One region of the Halomonas sp. AOP25-F1-15 genome, then DNA from elsewhere that is predicted to be linked to it. Evidence: predicted binding sites of a transcription regulator. Region 1 holds the regulator's gene; each other region holds the start of a gene.
The links. The regulator PhoB, encoded in region 1, activates phosphate uptake and scavenging genes when phosphate is short. The targets are predictions, from matches to a motif close to TGTCATANNNNTGTCANA.
Positions count from the first base shown of each region.

Region 2: a site for PhoB is predicted at 2,488-2,505, ahead of ACT3TF_RS00865 (esterase-like activity of phytase family protein). Genes of this name have one in related genera too.
Region 3: a site for PhoB is predicted at 2,988-3,005, ahead of ACT3TF_RS02620 (DUF6482 family protein). Genes of this name have one in related genera too.

Region 1 covers NZ_JBQSXV010000006.1:128,859-134,465, reverse strand. Annotated here, with positions in the region: gene ACT3TF_RS12855 (hypothetical protein) at 355-666, opposite strand; gene phoR (phosphate regulon sensor histidine kinase PhoR) at 973-2,259, opposite strand; gene phoB (phosphate regulon transcriptional regulator PhoB) at 2,262-2,951, opposite strand; gene ubiA (4-hydroxybenzoate octaprenyltransferase) at 3,063-3,953, opposite strand; gene ACT3TF_RS12835 (chorismate--pyruvate lyase family protein) at 3,989-4,528, opposite strand; gene ACT3TF_RS12830 (NAD(P)/FAD-dependent oxidoreductase) at 4,675-5,607, shown strand, end outside.
Region 2 covers NZ_JBQSXV010000001.1:190,491-196,097, reverse strand. Annotated here, with positions in the region: gene ACT3TF_RS00875 (bifunctional allantoicase/(S)-ureidoglycine aminohydrolase) at 1-622, opposite strand, end outside; gene ACT3TF_RS00870 (YfcC family protein) at 976-2,424, shown strand; gene ACT3TF_RS00865 (esterase-like activity of phytase family protein) at 2,578-3,888, shown strand; gene ACT3TF_RS00860 (MurR/RpiR family transcriptional regulator) at 3,967-4,830, opposite strand; gene puuE (allantoinase PuuE) at 4,856-5,607, opposite strand, start outside.
Region 3 covers NZ_JBQSXV010000001.1:584,079-589,685, reverse strand. Annotated here, with positions in the region: gene ACT3TF_RS02635 (putative monovalent cation/H+ antiporter subunit A) at 1-697, opposite strand, end outside; gene hemH (ferrochelatase) at 917-1,996, opposite strand; gene ACT3TF_RS02625 (thiol-disulfide oxidoreductase DCC family protein) at 2,193-2,591, shown strand; gene ACT3TF_RS02620 (DUF6482 family protein) at 2,610-2,912, opposite strand; gene ACT3TF_RS02615 (hypothetical protein) at 3,107-3,400, opposite strand; gene dnaB (replicative DNA helicase) at 3,433-4,821, opposite strand; gene rplI (50S ribosomal protein L9) at 5,024-5,470, opposite strand; gene ACT3TF_RS02600 (hypothetical protein) at 5,486-5,607, opposite strand, start outside.

The DNA of each region.
Region 1 (5,607 bases):
TTGACACACTGCTAGAAAAAAGCAGCGTTGCTGAGTTGAAAAAATATAGGGATGATCGATATCACTAAAGAGGCGCGCAGTCAGTTAACCATATTTAACGAGCAACATTGAAAAAAGCTAAGGGCAGTAAAAAAACAGCAGACAGCAAAAAATTAAGCCCCACCTGAGGTGAGGCTTAATGTCTAGCTTGCAGATAGGTAATGCTAACGCTAGCTTCCATTCCTTGTGCGGGACTCCAACCGTGGATGTTACCCTCACTAACGTTTTGATTTCCTATTGATTCATCCTTGAATCTAAAAACATCCCTATAGCAGAGTCTTTACAGGCTCTCAGTACTATCTTTCAGTGCGGTCATTACATACCGCTATTTTCTTCAGGCAACTCTTCTGTGCTATCAAAATTAGCATCATCTGAATTACTAGTAGAGTTTGGATCCATATCGCTGGCGTCATCACCAACATCATGCGTTAAATCGTGCTGATTTTGCTCACTGGCGGTATCCGTGTGAGTACCCTGCGGATCCATCGCCTCGTCATCCGCAGTAATATCTTGGTTCTGATCAATAGATGTACTTTGCTCAGATTCTGCGAACGCTAGCGGGCTAGCCATCAAGCCAAACGTTAAACCTAGAATGCCAGCTTTCTTGAGTAATTCCTTGGACATCATATTCCACCTCCGATCGCTGTTTAAACCGCTTAACTAAGAAAGAAAGGCTAAGTTCAGCCAGCAATTCCTGCGGTCATCTCTCTTACTTGCTTATATTCGCTGCAGCAGACATGCCAAAATCTAATATAATAAAATAAAAACAATAATTATCAAAAACTTATAAAAAATAAGATTACGAAATAAATCTTAATTAGCGATAAAGCGCACCCAAATAGTGTGTAAAAATGACACATGAGTAAAGTTTTACCAATCTTACATGCCAATATTGCACACTTCTACAAATATTGTGCAGCAGGCATTTTAGGGCTAGCTAAGGCGCGAAGCGGAGAATGTACAGCGGAATAAAGCACCCTTACCCGGGTGAGATTCAATCAATAGCTGAGCATCATGGCGTAGCAGCACGTGTTTGACAATTGCCAAGCCCAAACCAGTACCGCCCGTCGTCGTGCTACGCCCTTTATCAACGCGGTAGAAGCGTTCGGTCAGCCGAGGGATGTGCACAGGATCAATTCCCTCGCCGTTGTCCTCAACGTCAATACAGGCTCCGCCAGCTTGGTTATCTTTCCAGCGCAACGTGATGTGGCTCCCTGGCGGCGTGTAGCGAACAGCGTTAAACGCGAGATTAGAAATCGCGCTGCGCATTTCCTGCTCGCTTCCTAGCAGACGTGCCTTGCTGTCAAGCGCAATAGTGATGGTATGCCGCTGATCCGATAGCGCTAGCGCATCCTCACGAACACTCTGTAGCAAAGGGCCCAGCGACAACGGCTGATGATCCTTACCACTTTGGTCAATTTCTAACCGGGACAGCAGCAATAGGTCATTGACCAGGTTCTGCATTCGCTGCGTCTGCTCCTGCATTTGCTGAATACCTTTACCTAAGCGCGGAGGTAGCTGCTCGGCAAGATCGCCATAGGTTTCTAAATAGCCAGAAAGCACGGTCAGAGGGGTACGTAGCTCGTGGGATACATTGGCCACAAAATCACGGCGCATCTGCTCCAGACGATGCAGACGCGTGATATCTCGCGCCATCACTAGCCGCTCATCGTCGCCGTACAGGGTAATTTGGTACTGCAGAATGCATCGCTCATCAATGGGCGATGTTAGCGTTAGCGGTTCACTATAGTGGCGGGCGTTGAAGTAGCTTATAAAGCCCGGATCGCGGAGTAAATTGGTAATGTGCTGGCCACGGTCGTGGGCCGTCTGCAGCCCAAGCATCGTGGTTGCAGCGCTGTTCCACCACTCTAAATCTCCGTGGCGGTCAAGCATAACGACGCTATCGCGCATCGCCTCTGACGACTCTTGAATACGCGCCAAAGTGGCACGCAGCCGACTTTGTGTAATGCGCTGGCTTTTTTGATAGCGATATAAGCGATCAAACAGTTCGCCCCATATCCCCTGGGCAGCAGGTGGTTCATCATGGGGTTGCAGGGTTAGCCATCGATACAGCGCGCGCAGCTGCCGCAAGTGATAAAACAGATACACTGCCAGTCCAGAAGCCAGCCCCAGCCCCGCTGCATCCAATAGCCAGCCAATGCTTGTCCCCAGCGTGGCTAGCCAGGCCAGTTGCCACAGTTCACGGCTCCATAGGCGCACATTTATACCCGTGAAGAGAAACGGTAACCGGTGCCCCGAACCGTTTGAATCAGATTTTGATGGGTTTCGCCTAGCGCTTTACGCAACCGGCGAATATGTACATCTACCGTGCGCTCTTCAACGTACACGTTGCCACCCCACACTTGATCAAGCAGCTGGCTACGCGTGTAAGCGCGCTCCTGGTGCGTCATAAAGAACTGCAGCAGACGATATTCCGTTGGGCCTATCTCAAGCGCCTTACCATCGGAGCTGACGCGATGACTCACCGGATCAAGCAGCAGTCCATTAACCTCTACGGGATCTTCAACACCACGCGGCGTTGCACGACGCAAAACGGCTTTAAGCCGTGCCACCAACTCGCGAGGCGAAAAAGGCTTGGTAATATAGTCATCAGCACCGGCTTCAAGCCCCTGAATCTTATTATCTTCTTCGCCTTTAGCGGTCAGCATAATAATGGGAATCTCAGCAGTGGCTTCTTCGCGCTTTAAGCGCCTAGCAAGCTCGATACCGCTGGTGCCAGGCATCATCCAATCAAGCAGCAGTAAATCAGGCTGGTGGTCGACGATCAAAGCATGAGCATCCTGAGCGTTATCCGCTTCGAGCACGCGATAGTCAGCCATTTCCAGCGCTACCGCAATCATCTCGCGGATCGGCGCCTCATCATCGACAATCAAAACGGTCTTGGCAGTCATACCAGAGCCTCAAGGGGTGCAAAGAGAGCTAATTCAATGAAAAATAGCTCAATGACATATCGATGACGATAACACCATGACTTGATGACAGTTACATGACAGCGGCGATTATTAGCCCGCCACAGGCCACCAACTTAGCGCAATACCCGCGAAAATAAACAAACCTGACCAAAAATTATTGAGGAACGCCTGAAAGCACGCATCTCGGGCACGGTGAAAAATTAACCGCTGCTGATGCAGAAAAGTGGCCGCCATTCCCGCGAGTCCTAACCAGAAAAAACCGCCTAGACCCACTCGCCACCCTACCCATGCTAATAGCAGCAACGTCACCACTTGTAATAAAGCAATAATGACGCGGTCCGCATTACCAAACAGCACGGCTGTCGATTTAATACCGATTTTTAAATCATCGTCGCGGTCCACCATGGCGTACTGGGTATCGTACGCCACGGTCCAAACCACATTAGCAAAAAACAATAGCCAAGCCTCCAGCGGGACATAGCCCAGCACAGCGCCAAACGCCATGGGGATCGCCCAAGCAAAGGCGGCGCCCAGCACGACCTGAGGAAGGTTGGTATAGCGCTTCATAAACGGATAAATAATCGCTAGCAGCACGCCACCCAGCGAGAGCATCACCGTGAACCAATTGGTCAGCAGCACCAAAATGAAGGATATCGCGATCAATGCGATAAACAGCAGCTGGGCCTCGGTTTCGCTAATACGACCGGTGGCTAGAGGACGATTTTTAGTGCGCTTTACATGCCCATCAAAATGACGGTCGGCATAGTCATTCACCACGCAGCCTGCGGCACGCATGGCGTAAACGCCGGCAACAAAAATAAGCAGCACATTGCGCCCCGGCACGCCCTGCGCGGCAATCCATAGCGCCCAAAGAGCGGGCCACATTAATAGCCACGTGCCTATGGGCCGATCCAAGCGCATCAGCTGTAAAAAGTCTGCCACGCGAGCCAATCCCTTCGGCCGCAACAGTGAACGATCCATGCTTACCTCACGAAAAAGAAAACGCAGCTGCTAGCCTAGCGCGAAGGCAGATCAAGGTCATCCGCCATTGCCCGCAAAAAGTACTCTTGTACCAATAACGACAGGCCGCCATGCGTAAATACGGAGCGTCGGCCCCAGCTACAATTCTGCTCGACCCCATGTAGGCTAGCAAAAGGCGGGCGTTGTGTTGTCGCCTCTAATGGCCCTCGCACTAAGTCTGGCTGGCGAAATAACCAGCTGCCTAACGAACGCTCGCCCAAACGATCTAAACGCTGGCCTTTTAGCTGTGTCAACGGCGCTACTGAGCGCGCGACCACCCACGGCGTTTCATCTAAACACAGCGCTACTTCACGCAGCCATGCATAGCGTTTAGGGCCAATCCCCAGCGCCTGGGCTTCATCGGGCAGCGGCCATCCCACACCTTGGCGCAGTAAACGCACCCGAAAAGGCTTGCCACCGCCTGCGGCTGTTAAACGAGCGGTTAACGAATCGGTGGAGGCTACCCACTGCCACCATGGAGAGCTCATCGCGGGGCGCGCCGCATGGACGGGGCGCCAGCGTGGAAAGAGATACATTTGCCGGCCAGCGGGTGATGTCACCGAGTTCTCCAGGGCAATAACGGGAGCAGCTAGTGTAACATGACGCTCTAACAGGCTTTGGTTTCAGCAGCTTTTTCAATAACTCTTTCAATAACTCTTTTAACGACCTTTTGGATGTCTGCATGCCCGCATCATATACACAGATAATGTCAACGACACCGCTATCTTCTCGCGCTGCGCTGGTGATTATTGGCACGGGGATGGCAGGCATAGGTCTTGCTCGTGCACTGCGACGGCAGGGCGACACACGCTCTATCACGCTGATCAGCGCTGACAGCGGCGACGATTACAGCAAACCCCTGCTTTCTACCGGCTTTAGTAAAGGGTTAGCGCCCGAGAAATTAGCTCAGCGAAGCGCCGCAGAGCTTGGCGAAGAGCTAAACGCCCGAGTAGTTACCCACACCCATGTCAACGCACTGGATGTGGATAACCATGCGGTGCTTTTAGGCAATGCGCCAGGGCAAGAGCGGCTGAGCTATGAAACATTGGTGTTAGCGACCGGAGCGGCACCTCGAATGCCTTTTAGCAGCGAGCCTAGCGTTGCTTCACGCTGTTTTACGGTCAACGATTTGGACGACTATCGCCGCTTTCATCAGGCGTTAAGTCACGGACATTCACGGGTAGCCATTGTGGGGGCCGGGCTAGTCGGCTGTGAGTTCGCTAACGACCTTCACGCCGGCGGCCACCCAGTGTCCATCATTGCCCCCGAAGGTAATCTGCTTGCGCGTCTGTTACCGCCGCCATTAGGTCACGCCTTAGGCGATGCGTTCAGCGACGCGGGTATCCGACTTTATTTAGGCCGCACAATTGAATCGATAGCGCTCAGCCACGCCAATGATATTGCGCTCCACTTGGATAACGGCTCCATACTAAGCACCGACATCATTTTGATGGCCACGGGCCTTGCCCCGCGCACAGCACTTGCCGAAGCAGCAGGGTTAACGGTGTCATCTAGCGGCATTGTGGTAGATCGCCACCTGCGCGCATCGCACCCCAATATTTATGCGTTAGGCGATGCAGCCTGCGTCGACGGGGTGAATGCCATGTACGTACAG
Region 2 (5,607 bases), on a different contig from region 1:
TTTCATCGAAGGGAATAACGCCGCCCGGCTGGAACGTTACAATGGTCACATGCATATCGTGGCGCACGTCATTAGGATCAACGAAGCGTGTCGTCGCCCAGCTTCCGTTGGTGCCCGGCATTTCAACAGGGGCAATGTCTTGCTCATTGACCACAAACGCTTTGGGCACGTCGAGCCCTTCGACAAACTCAAAGGACTTACGAACCCAATGAAAGCGCACTGCTGCTGCTGATTCGTTACGTACCTGCCAATCACTGCCAGGCGGTATAAACGCATAGCCACCGGGCACCATGGTATGGCGCTCGCCCGCTAATGTAAGCGTTAACTCACCCTCCACCACAAACAGAACGCCTTCAGCTTGAGGGTCCAGCTCAGGCTTATCGCTACCGCCGTTGGGCTGCACTTCCATAATGTACTGTGAGAATGTTTCAGCAAAGCCTGATAGCGGCCGCGCGAGCACCCACAGGCGCGTGCCTTCCCAGAACGGTAAATTGCTTGTCACTATGTCACGCATCACGCCTTTAGGAATCAGCGCATAGGCTTCGGTAAAAACAGCGCGGTCAGCGGTTAACTGCGTTTGCGGCGGATGACCGCCCGTGGGAGCGTAGTAAGTAGCTGGCATGATTGGTCCTATCTGATTTTATTAAAATAAAGAAAACATCTTGTATACAAGATCTGCGACCCACATTAAAGCGATCTTTCGCAAAGCCCTTGTGAAACACTCCTCCCAATAGTAACTTCTTTAGAAACTTTCGTTTCATAATTCTAAAACCATACGAACCATGCTTCAAATGGCAATGTTTCAAATGACAGTGTCTCAAATGACAGTGCTTCACCGTTTGGCCCTTGTTGATCTAGTGGCTAGACGATGTCATTGCTCGGCTCACACTAGGCATTTATAACTAAGCATTTATAACTAGGCATTTATAACAACGGCTGCCCTCAAGGGTGGCTTTAAATAACGCGAGGCAACGCATGTCCCAACAAATCCCCCCTTCGCCCTCCCCTGAACGCCCAGTGCCTAAGAAAAGCTGGTGTAGAATCCCTGATATCTACGCCGTTTTGTTCATATTTATTGCGCTAGCGGCGATCGCCACGCACTTTGTGCCCGCAGGGCAGTTCGAGCGCGTTCCAGGCCCGGCTGGTCGTATCACCATCGACCCGACCTCTTATGAACAAATAGCCCCCTCTCCGGTGGGCATTGTCGATTTCATGCTGGCGATTCCCAACGGCTTGATGAGTGCCGGGGAAGTTGTCTTTTTTACCTTCATGATTGGCGGCATGTTCATGGTATTGAGGCATACCGGCATTATCGAGATTGGTGTCGATAAGCTGACTAGGCGCTTTGCCCGACAAAGCCTGCTGACCATTCCAGTGCTGATGACAGTATTTGCCCTCATCGCGACCGTTATTGGCACTCAGGAGCTGGCGCTGGTTTACGTCCCGGTAATCCTGCCACTGATGATTGCATTACGCTTTGACTCAGTGACGGCGGCGGCGGTGGCTTTATGTGCCACTACTGTCGGCTTCACTACTGGCGTACTCAACCCCATCAATACCGGCCTGGGCCAGCAGCTTTCAGCACTCCCGCTTTATTCAGGCTACGGGCTGCGCATCTTGGCGTTTATTGTCATGCTGGCGGCGGCCATTTTCTTTGTCATGCGCTACGCCCGCAAAGTGCATAACGAACCATCCTTTAGCCTGCTCAGCAGTGACCCGGGCGAGTCTGAAAAGCGTTCGCTCTATCAGCATGCCGATAATGGCCGCGCACTGGTGGCCAACGGTCGTCAAAAGCTAGCTGCAATCGCGGCCTTTGCCTTCTTCGGCGTGCTAATTTACGGCGTGTTACAGCAAGGCTGGTTCATGATGGAGATGGCCGGGCTTTTCATCATTATGGGGATTGTGGTGGGGCTGATCGCGGGGCTTAACACCGACGAAATATGCGCAGGCTTTAACCAGGGCTTCCGTGATGTGCTCGTGGGAGCGATGATCGCAGGGGTTGCTCGCGGTGTCGCCGTGATGCTGGAAGATGGTCAGATCATGGATACGCTGGTGTTTGGACTGGGCAATCTGGTTGGCGGCCTGCCCACGTTACTGTCGGCTATTGGCATGTTCTTCGCCCAGCTAGGCTTTAACTTCATCATTCCTTCCGGTAGCGGTCAGGCCCTGGTGACTATGCCGCTGATGGCACCGCTTTCCGATATTATTGGCGTCACACGACAAACCGCGGTGCTGGCTTTCCAGCTCGGCGACGGCATTGGCAATATTCTTTACCCAACGTCAGGCTACTTTATGGCCACGCTGGCACTGGCTGGGGTGACGTGGCAAAAATGGGTCAAGTTCTTCTTCCCCCTCTTTTGCATATGGGTGCTGATTGCGTTGGCGTTTCTTGTGTTCGCTCAGGCGACTCAGTGGAATGGTTAACCAGTAAACAAAAAACGTTAGCCAAAATAGTCAAAACGGCCAGAAATTAAAAGATCTGCTTTCTGTCATTCAACTATCACCTTTGTTGAAGAAGATAGATGTAGCTGACCCTGCTCAGCTACATCTTATCTTCTTTGCAAAGGTTAAATAGTGATGATGAAACCGATACTCGCCACAGCCTTACTCGCCTTTGTATTTACGGATTCAGCTTATTCTCAGCAGGCCTTTCCTGCCACCTTGTCCAGTCATGCTCAACTGCCCGGCAGCACGTTTGTAGCGGCCCCATCCGGCGCCGCTGAACACTACAACACCTCAGGCCGCTTTACTGGAGAAGAAGGACGTATTGAGCAGTTATACACTAACGTACAAGCCACTGGTTTAGCGCTCCCTTTTCCCAGCCAGCCGCTGCAAGGGTTTTCAGGTATACGCTCGCTTGGCGACGATCGTTTTCTGGTCTTAACCGATAACGGCTTTGGCTCTAAGGCGAACTCTTCCGATATCATACTGATGTTTAACATCATAAACCCCGACTGGAAAACCGGACGCGTCACTATTGAGGAGACCGTTCAACTCTCGGACCCAAACCGCAAGGTACCCTTCCCTATTATGAATGAAGCCACCCCCGGGCGATTTTTGACCGGTGCTGATTTCGACATCGAATCGATCCAGCCGGTGGGTGATACCTACTGGATTGGTGATGAATTCGGCCCCTGGATTATCCAGGTCAATAAGGAGGGTGAAGTGTTGCAAGTGATAGCCACAAACCCAGGCGGCACGATGATGCGCTCGCCCGACAATGCCTTTGCCCTGACCCCAAACCCCGGCGCACCACTTTCAGATGATGTTGTCGTTTTTCGCTCCGGTGGCTATGAGGGTATGGCGCTCTCCGAAGACCACACAACGCTCTATCCATTGTTGGAAAAGCCTGTATGGGACAGTAATGATAATGCCCCGGAAACCATTGATGGCACTCCCGTCTTAAGAATGTTCGAACTCAGCACTGACACAGGCGAATGGGGCGATACAACTCGCTATTACCCACTCGCGTCAGCGGATCATGCCATTGGCGACTTCAATCTTATTGAGGGCACCCGCGGCCTGATTATCGAGCGTGATAGCCGCCAAGGAGACCCTAGAGCAGAGTGGGCGAACGATCCCGCCGAGTTCAAGCGTATCTATCTTATCGACCTCGATCGCACGAACGAGCAAGGTGTGCTTGAGAAAATCGCCTATATAGACCTCATGGACATTCAAGATCCCAACGGCATCGCACCGCGAGGCACGATCGACGGCACGTTTAATTTTCCCTTTGTGACTATTGAGAACGTGGATAGAGTCGATGAAAGAACTATCGTGGTCGCCAACGACAATAACTATCCGTTCTCGATTGGTCGCGAGCAAGGGCAGGCTGATGATAATGAGATGATACTGCTTGATGTGGCAGACTTTCTGAACGCCGAATAGCAAGAATCAGCGTGAGGCTAGGGCGCTAGCGGACATCTTCGCCTCACGTTGAAACGCCAACGATTTCTAACGTATGTGCTAATCGATACTCATGATCGGTGTTTCAAGTTCACTGAGCTCAACGTACATATCGCTGATCGCGCTGATCCGCTCTCGTCCCTCTGCCAGGCGACGGTGTAAAACGCCGTTCGCCAGCAAACAAATCAGGCTATTGGCTGCGGCGTAACTATCAAATGCCGAGAGGCTTTCAAGCGGCGTTTCCATAAACCAGGTGACTTGAGAGGCGAAATTCACCGCGGTTGGATCAGCAATTAATGCGACCTTGGCCGACGAGCGCTCAAGCGCATCCACCAGCGCAGCAAACGCCGCGGGGCGGCGGCGAAACCCAAACAGCACCACCACATCCTGCTCGGAGAGATCGACAATTTCTTCCGCTAACGACTGGTTAGGGTGTGGAACCACCCGCACCTGGGTGCGCGCTTGAATCAACTGCTGACGAAAATGTAGTGCTAGCGGGTAGCTGTTACGAAATCCGATCACGACCACATGGCGCGCGCGATCCAGGCGCTCTACAAGCGCAGTAAACTGGTCCACCGCGATGCCGCTTAAGCAGCGCTGCAGATTATCCTGCTCACGCTGCAAATGACGCTGGAACGGCGCGCCGGCCTCTTCCTGCATGGCATTTGCGTCGATCACTAGCGGCACGCCTAAATTGCGCAGCTGGCGGGCATGGTCTTTAACGGTACGATAGCTCTCAAACCCCAGCCGTTTGAACAGACGGCTGACCGTGGATTTAGATACCCCGGTTAAGCGCGCCAAATCGGCCCCGCTATACACCGCCAGATCGTCAAAGTGGTCGAGAATGAAGCTCGCGACGCGCTGCTCCTGGGCACTTAACTCGTCAAACTGAGCGGTAATACGCTGTCCGATATGCGGCGTCATAACATCCTAATAAACTAGTTTAATGTCACGTTGATGCGGGATGATGCTCGGCCCAATGGCGGGCGATATCAACTCGCCGCGCAACCCAAACGCGGTCATGGCTTTCGATATAATCTAAAAAGCGCTGCAATGCTCGAAAACGCCCAGGCCGCCCAAGTAAACGACAGTGCATTCCAATAGAGAGCATTTTCGGCGCCTCTTCCCCTTCTGCGTAAAGCACATCAAAGGCATCACGTAGATAAGTAAAGAAGTGATCTGCGGTATTGAACCCCTGCGGGGCGGCAAAGCGCATATCATTAGTGTCGAGCGTGTAAGGCACAATTAAATGATTATGATCACTGCCCTGACTATCGGTGACACGAGTCCAGAAGGGTAAATCATCGCCGTAATAGTCGCTATCGTAAAGGAAGCCGCCCTCGTCCAGCACTAGCTTGCGCGTATTAGGGCTATCGCGGCCGGTGTACCAGCCTTGCGGCTTCTCACCATAAAGCCGCTGAAAAATCTCCATGGCCTGCTGAAGATGCGCCCGCTCAACGTGCTCCGAGACTTCTTGATAGTGAATCCAGCGATAGCCATGGCAGGCAATTTCGTGGCCTAGCTCTTTAAATGCCTGAGCGACGTCAGGATTACGCTCCAGCGCCATCGCCACGCCAAATATTGTGAGCGGTAAATCACGTTTTTCAAATTCGCGCAGAATGCGCCACACCCCGGCCCGCGAACCATATTCGTAAATCGACTCCATGCTCAGGTGACGATCAGGATAGGCTGGTGCGCCGA
Region 3 (5,607 bases), on a different contig from region 1:
CCATCGCGTTAGGCAGCCAAAAATGAAACGGAAACTGAGCTGACTTAGTGAACGCGCCAAGCAGCAAGCAGATCAGCATGGGGGTATAAAGCGCATGCTCACGTAAATCTGTATCGCTACCAAGAATCTCTGACAGCGACCAGCTGTCGCTAGCAATGCCCAGCAGTATCAGGCCAGCCATTAACGCCAAGCCGCCGGCGACGGTCACAAATAATCCCTGACGCGCTGACTTGCGTGCCTCAATATCCGCATGATTAAAACCAATCAGCAAATACGAGGTAATACTGGTTAACTCCCAAAAGATGAACAGCGTTAATAAGCCGTCGGCCAATACCAGCCCTAGCATGGAAACCATGAAGGCTATTAACGCGATATGAAACCGCGCGAGATCAGGATGATCTTTCAAATAGCCGCCGGCATAAATTAAAACGAAAGCACCAATGACGGTAATCAACAGCCCGAAGAGTAGCGACAGGCCATCTAACAAAAACGTAAGGCTGATACCCAATGACGGCACCCACTGCCACTCGAGTAGCAAGCTGCCATTGCCAATCACATAGGGAGCCTGAAGGGCTAACCACGCCGCCAGCCCTGCTGGGAATACTGCCAGCACAAGGCTTGCGCGCTGGCCGAACCATCGATGCAGCAACGGCGACGATGCAGCCAGCAAAAAACCCATTAATATGGCAAGTTGCATCTAGCATTATCTCCTAAATAACGAAACGCCCCACCGTTAGATCGGGCGCGAGGGCTATGGTCACCATGCCTTTGGACTGGAACGCCAGCGTTGAATAATAGTGATTTCAAAGTGAGACAGCTTATAACAGACAGTTTTGCCTGACCAGTCAAACGCTTAAATGCAAATAGCCGCAGCGAAGTAACCCCCGCTACGGCTATTATTGCGCTTTAGAAAAAATCAGTGGGCAGGCAACCATCCGGCTAATTCGTTATTAATCACGGCAAGCAGTCCCTCTATATGATCGTCGCGATCATTCAAGCACGGTATGTAGCTAAACGTTTCACCACCTGCCTTCATAAAGCTATCGCGAATCTCTTCTTCTATCTCTTCAAGGGTCTCAATGCAGTCTGATGAGAAAGCGGGTGAGATAATCGCGATGTGCTTGTGCCCCTGTTGAGCCAACTCAGCCACGTGCTTAACGGTAGCCGGCCCCAGCCACTTCTCGGGGCCAAACTTCGATTGAAAGGCGGTATCCACTTCTTCTTTGCTAAAGCCGAGTGTTTCGCGCAGCAGCCGCGTTGTTTTCTGACACTGGCAGTGATAAGGATCCCCTTGCTTCAGGTAGCGTTCAGGAACTCCGTGATAGCTAGCCACCAGCTTGGTTGGACGCGTCGGCAACTCGGCGTACGCCTCTTGCACAGAGTTAGCCAGAGCCCGAAGATAGGTAGGATGGTCAAAATACGCGGGCACCGTACGGATATAAGGCTGCCACTTCATCTTCATCAGCGTACGAAACGCTTGGTCGTTAGCCGATGCTGTCGTTGGTGAGCCGTATTGAGGATAAAGCGGGAAAAATACGATTTTTTCGCAGCCCTTCTCTTTTAAGCGCGTCAGCACACTTTGGGTTGAAGGATTTCCATAACGCATACAGAAATCAACTTCAACATCATCACCATAAAGCGCCTTTAAGCGCGCTGTCATTTTCTCGGTCTGCGCGCGAGTTATGGTCAGTAGCGGACTTTCATTTTTGTCGTTATTCCAGATACTGCGATACGCTTTACCCGACGAGAATGGGCGTTTAGTCAACACAAGCAGTTGCAGCAGCGGCTGCCATTTCCAGCGGGCATAGTCGACCACGCGCTGATCAGAGAGAAACTCATTTAAGTAACGACGCACGGACCAATAGTCAGTGGCATCCGGCGTACCTAGATTTGCGAGCACAACACCCACTTTGGCACGCGGCACCGGCGGGTGATCACTGGACGCGTGCGCTAAACGCCCTGCCCCAGGCTGATCCTTGACGACGCTTTCGGTCATTACATTTACTCCCGAAAATACCTAAACAATTGAAAAAAGGTCATTAAAAAAATAAAAAGACACAAAATATGGCGACTTAATTGCCAAGCGGCTCACGCAAATTCTATCACTTATCGGCATACTGTCGGCATAAAGTTATACTACAATTACTGCTTGTATAACTATTTTGAAAATAGCTACCGATAGGCGAATCATTATGAACCGTTTTACGCCATTAAAGGCCCGCCCTCCGGTCACTCTATTTCACGATGGGCACTGCCCCTTCTGCCGCCAAGAAATTGCCTGGCTAGCCAAACATCACCACATAGACCACATCGCATTAGTGGATATTCAGGATGAGTATTTTAACGCGCAAACGCACGGATGCGAATTCACCGCCATGATGGGGCAGCTGCATTTACAAGATAGTCAGGGAAAGTGGTATATCGGAATGGATGCCAGCCGTGCCCTGTATGCAGTATTGGGCTACCGGCGGCTAGTGTGGATATCGTGCTTGCCGGGGATACGCGGCCTAATGAACGCGGGTTACCGGTTTTTTGCCCGTCGCCGAATACGAATCGGGCAGTGGTGGGAAAAACGTCAATCTAAAGCTTAGCAAGGTGGCGTAAACGCGTTAAAAGACGAGCGGCATACGCGAAGTAAGTGGCTCACTGTAGTGCGTGTCGCGACCAATGACTTCATCGTGAGGCACGTGCTGGACTAAATAAGCACGATGAATCTCGGCACGCTTAAGCTCCATATAAACATCATCTAACGAACGGAACAGCATCGGCTTATTGCGCTGCATTAACATATGGCGCTCGCCTTCAACATCCTCTAACTCAATTTGATAAAAACGACTACCCGAATGGATAATCACGCGTATTTCGAAGTTGTCGTGGCTGGCGACAAACTGTTTAAGATCTTTCAACTCCATGGTTAACTCCTGTTATTGATACATACTAAATAGGGCACAGCATGGCTGTGCCCTATGACATTTCAGTTGCCCTATTATTACATTGTCATGACAGCTTTCAGTTTCATGACAGCTTTCAGTTTTATGACATTCAACAACTAAGACGACGCTAGTGCAAGAGAGTTCCAGACCAAAGCGTCAACAAATGCGATTAATTACTGATATTCAGAGGGGTCGATCGCTTTACCCAGTGAATTGCGATCAATCCAATTGCCGCCTTTCGTTTCTTTATAGCGGAAAACTACTTTATCTCCCACGGTGACGGGAACCTCTCCGTCTTCGGTTTGATAGCTGTATCTCTCGCCCTCCACTACCAGGTGGTAACGATAAAGGTCCGGCATACCCAGCCACTCTTTGAAAGGCCCTTCCCGCTCTAGTGACTGTAGCTCACCGCGACCTTCAAGCTTAGGAAGACGCTGCCGATTACCGCGCCGAAATCCACCTGCCATTTGCTACTCCCATTTTTGCATTGCACATCAAGTTAATCGCCAAACGAATCGCCGTAGCTATCCGGGGCTAAATCTTCAAAGCGCGTATATTTACCAATAAACGCCATATGTACCGTACCGATAGGTCCGTTACGCTGCTTACCAATAATTAACTCGGCAATCCCCTGGTTGTCGGGATTGTCAGGGTTATAAACTTCATCGCGATAAACAAAAGCGATAACATCAGCATCCTGCTCGATAGCGCCCGACTCACGCAGATCCGACATAATAGGACGCTTGTTAGGACGCTGCTCCAACGAGCGGTTCAGCTGTGAAAGCGCGACGACCGGGCAATTAAATTCTTTCGCTAAGCCTTTCAAAGAGCGCGAAATTTCAGAAATCTCACCGGTGCGGTTTTCACTGAAGCCGGGGATCTGCATGAGCTGAAGATAATCGATCATGACCAGCGCAATGTTGCCATGCTCACGAACTACTCGACGCATCCTGGAACGCATTTCATTGGGCGACAATGCGGCCGTATCATCGATAAACAGCTGCTTATCTTTGAGCAGATTCACCGCAGAGGTTAAGCGTGGCCAGTCTTCGTCTTCTAATTGACCGGTACGAACACGGGTTTGGTCAATCCGACCAAGCGAAGACAGCATCCTCAGCATCAACGATTCCGCGGGCATCTCCATCGAGAACACCATCACCGGCTTGTCGCTGGCGATGACCGCATGCTCGACCAGGTTCATGGCAAACGTGGTTTTACCCATTGATGGCCGGCCGGCAATAACCACCATATCCGACGGCTGCAGACCCGTGGTCATATCATCCAGGTCACGAAAACCCGTCGAAAGACCGGTCATCTCACCTTTCAGGTTAAACAACTCATCAATACGGTCGACGGCTTTGGTTAACAGCTCACTCATGCCAATAGGGCCGCCCGTTTTAGGGCGTTCCTCAGCAATCTGGAACACTAACCGCTCAGCTTCATTGAGCAGCTCATCCGCCGGACGCCCTTGAGGCGTAAAGGCGCTGTCAGCAATTTGATTAGCCGCGCGGATCAGCTTACGCAGCGTGGCACGTTCACGCACAATATCGGCATAGGCACGAATGTTGCTGGCAGACGGCGTGTTACGCGCAAGCTCGGCCAGAAATGCCAGGCCACCCACGGTATCCAAGTGATCGCGTGCTTCCAGGGCCTCAGAGATCGTCACCACGTCCAACGGCTGTGCGGATTCGGCTAAATGAATCATCACATTGAACACCAATCGGTGTTCATAGCGATAAAAATCATCGGCCACCAGACGCTCAGAGACGTTATCCCACGCCTGATTATCCAGCATGAGCCCGCCTAATACCGACTGCTCTGCCTCAAGCGAATGCGGCGGCAGTTTTAGCGCGGCCGTTTCTTTATCAGCAGAAGGCGTGTCCTGCATGGCAAGCTCCTTTAAATACGACAACGTACCCAGTAAAGATGCTTATCTTAGCCGAGCCCATACCGCGCGACGACCCACATCATCAAGATGTTGCCTTAAAGTACCCGGCGCTAATGAACTGGATAATTTAGGCAACGTCCAGAAATAACAAAAGGCGCGGGAAAACCCGCGCCTTTTGAGGCGTACGTGTCAGCGCAAAGAATTACTCTGCGACGACAACCACGCGTACAACGGCATCCACTTCAGCGTGCAAGTGTAGCGCGATGTCGTATTCGCCAGTTTGGCGAATCGGGCCATTCGGCATACGTACTTCGCTCTTGGCAACATCGATGCCAGCAGAGGAAATCGCGTCGGCCAGGTCACGTGGACCAATCGAACCAAACAGTTTGCCTTCGTCGCCTGCTTTGGAAACCAAAGACAGTTCGATGTCGTTCAACTGCTCAGCACGCGCTTCGGCTTCAGCTTTACGCTCAGCGGCTTGTGCTTCGAGCTCAGCGCGCTGCACTTCAAACGCTTCGATATTGTCTTTGGTGGCCGGTACGGCTAAACCGTAAGGCACCAAATAGTTACGACCATAACCAGGCTTAACAGTGACCTTGTCACCCAGGCCGCCCAGCTTACCAATGTTGTCGAGCAGAATGACTTCCATCTCGTAAACCTCTTGTCAGTTGCTGCGGGCAAGGCGTGCGCGAACGTTCGCGAATGTATCAATCAGCCCCAACAGCAGCACAATGAGAATCGTGGGCCAGGTCGTGATTAGCAGCACATAAAATGCGACTAGCCACA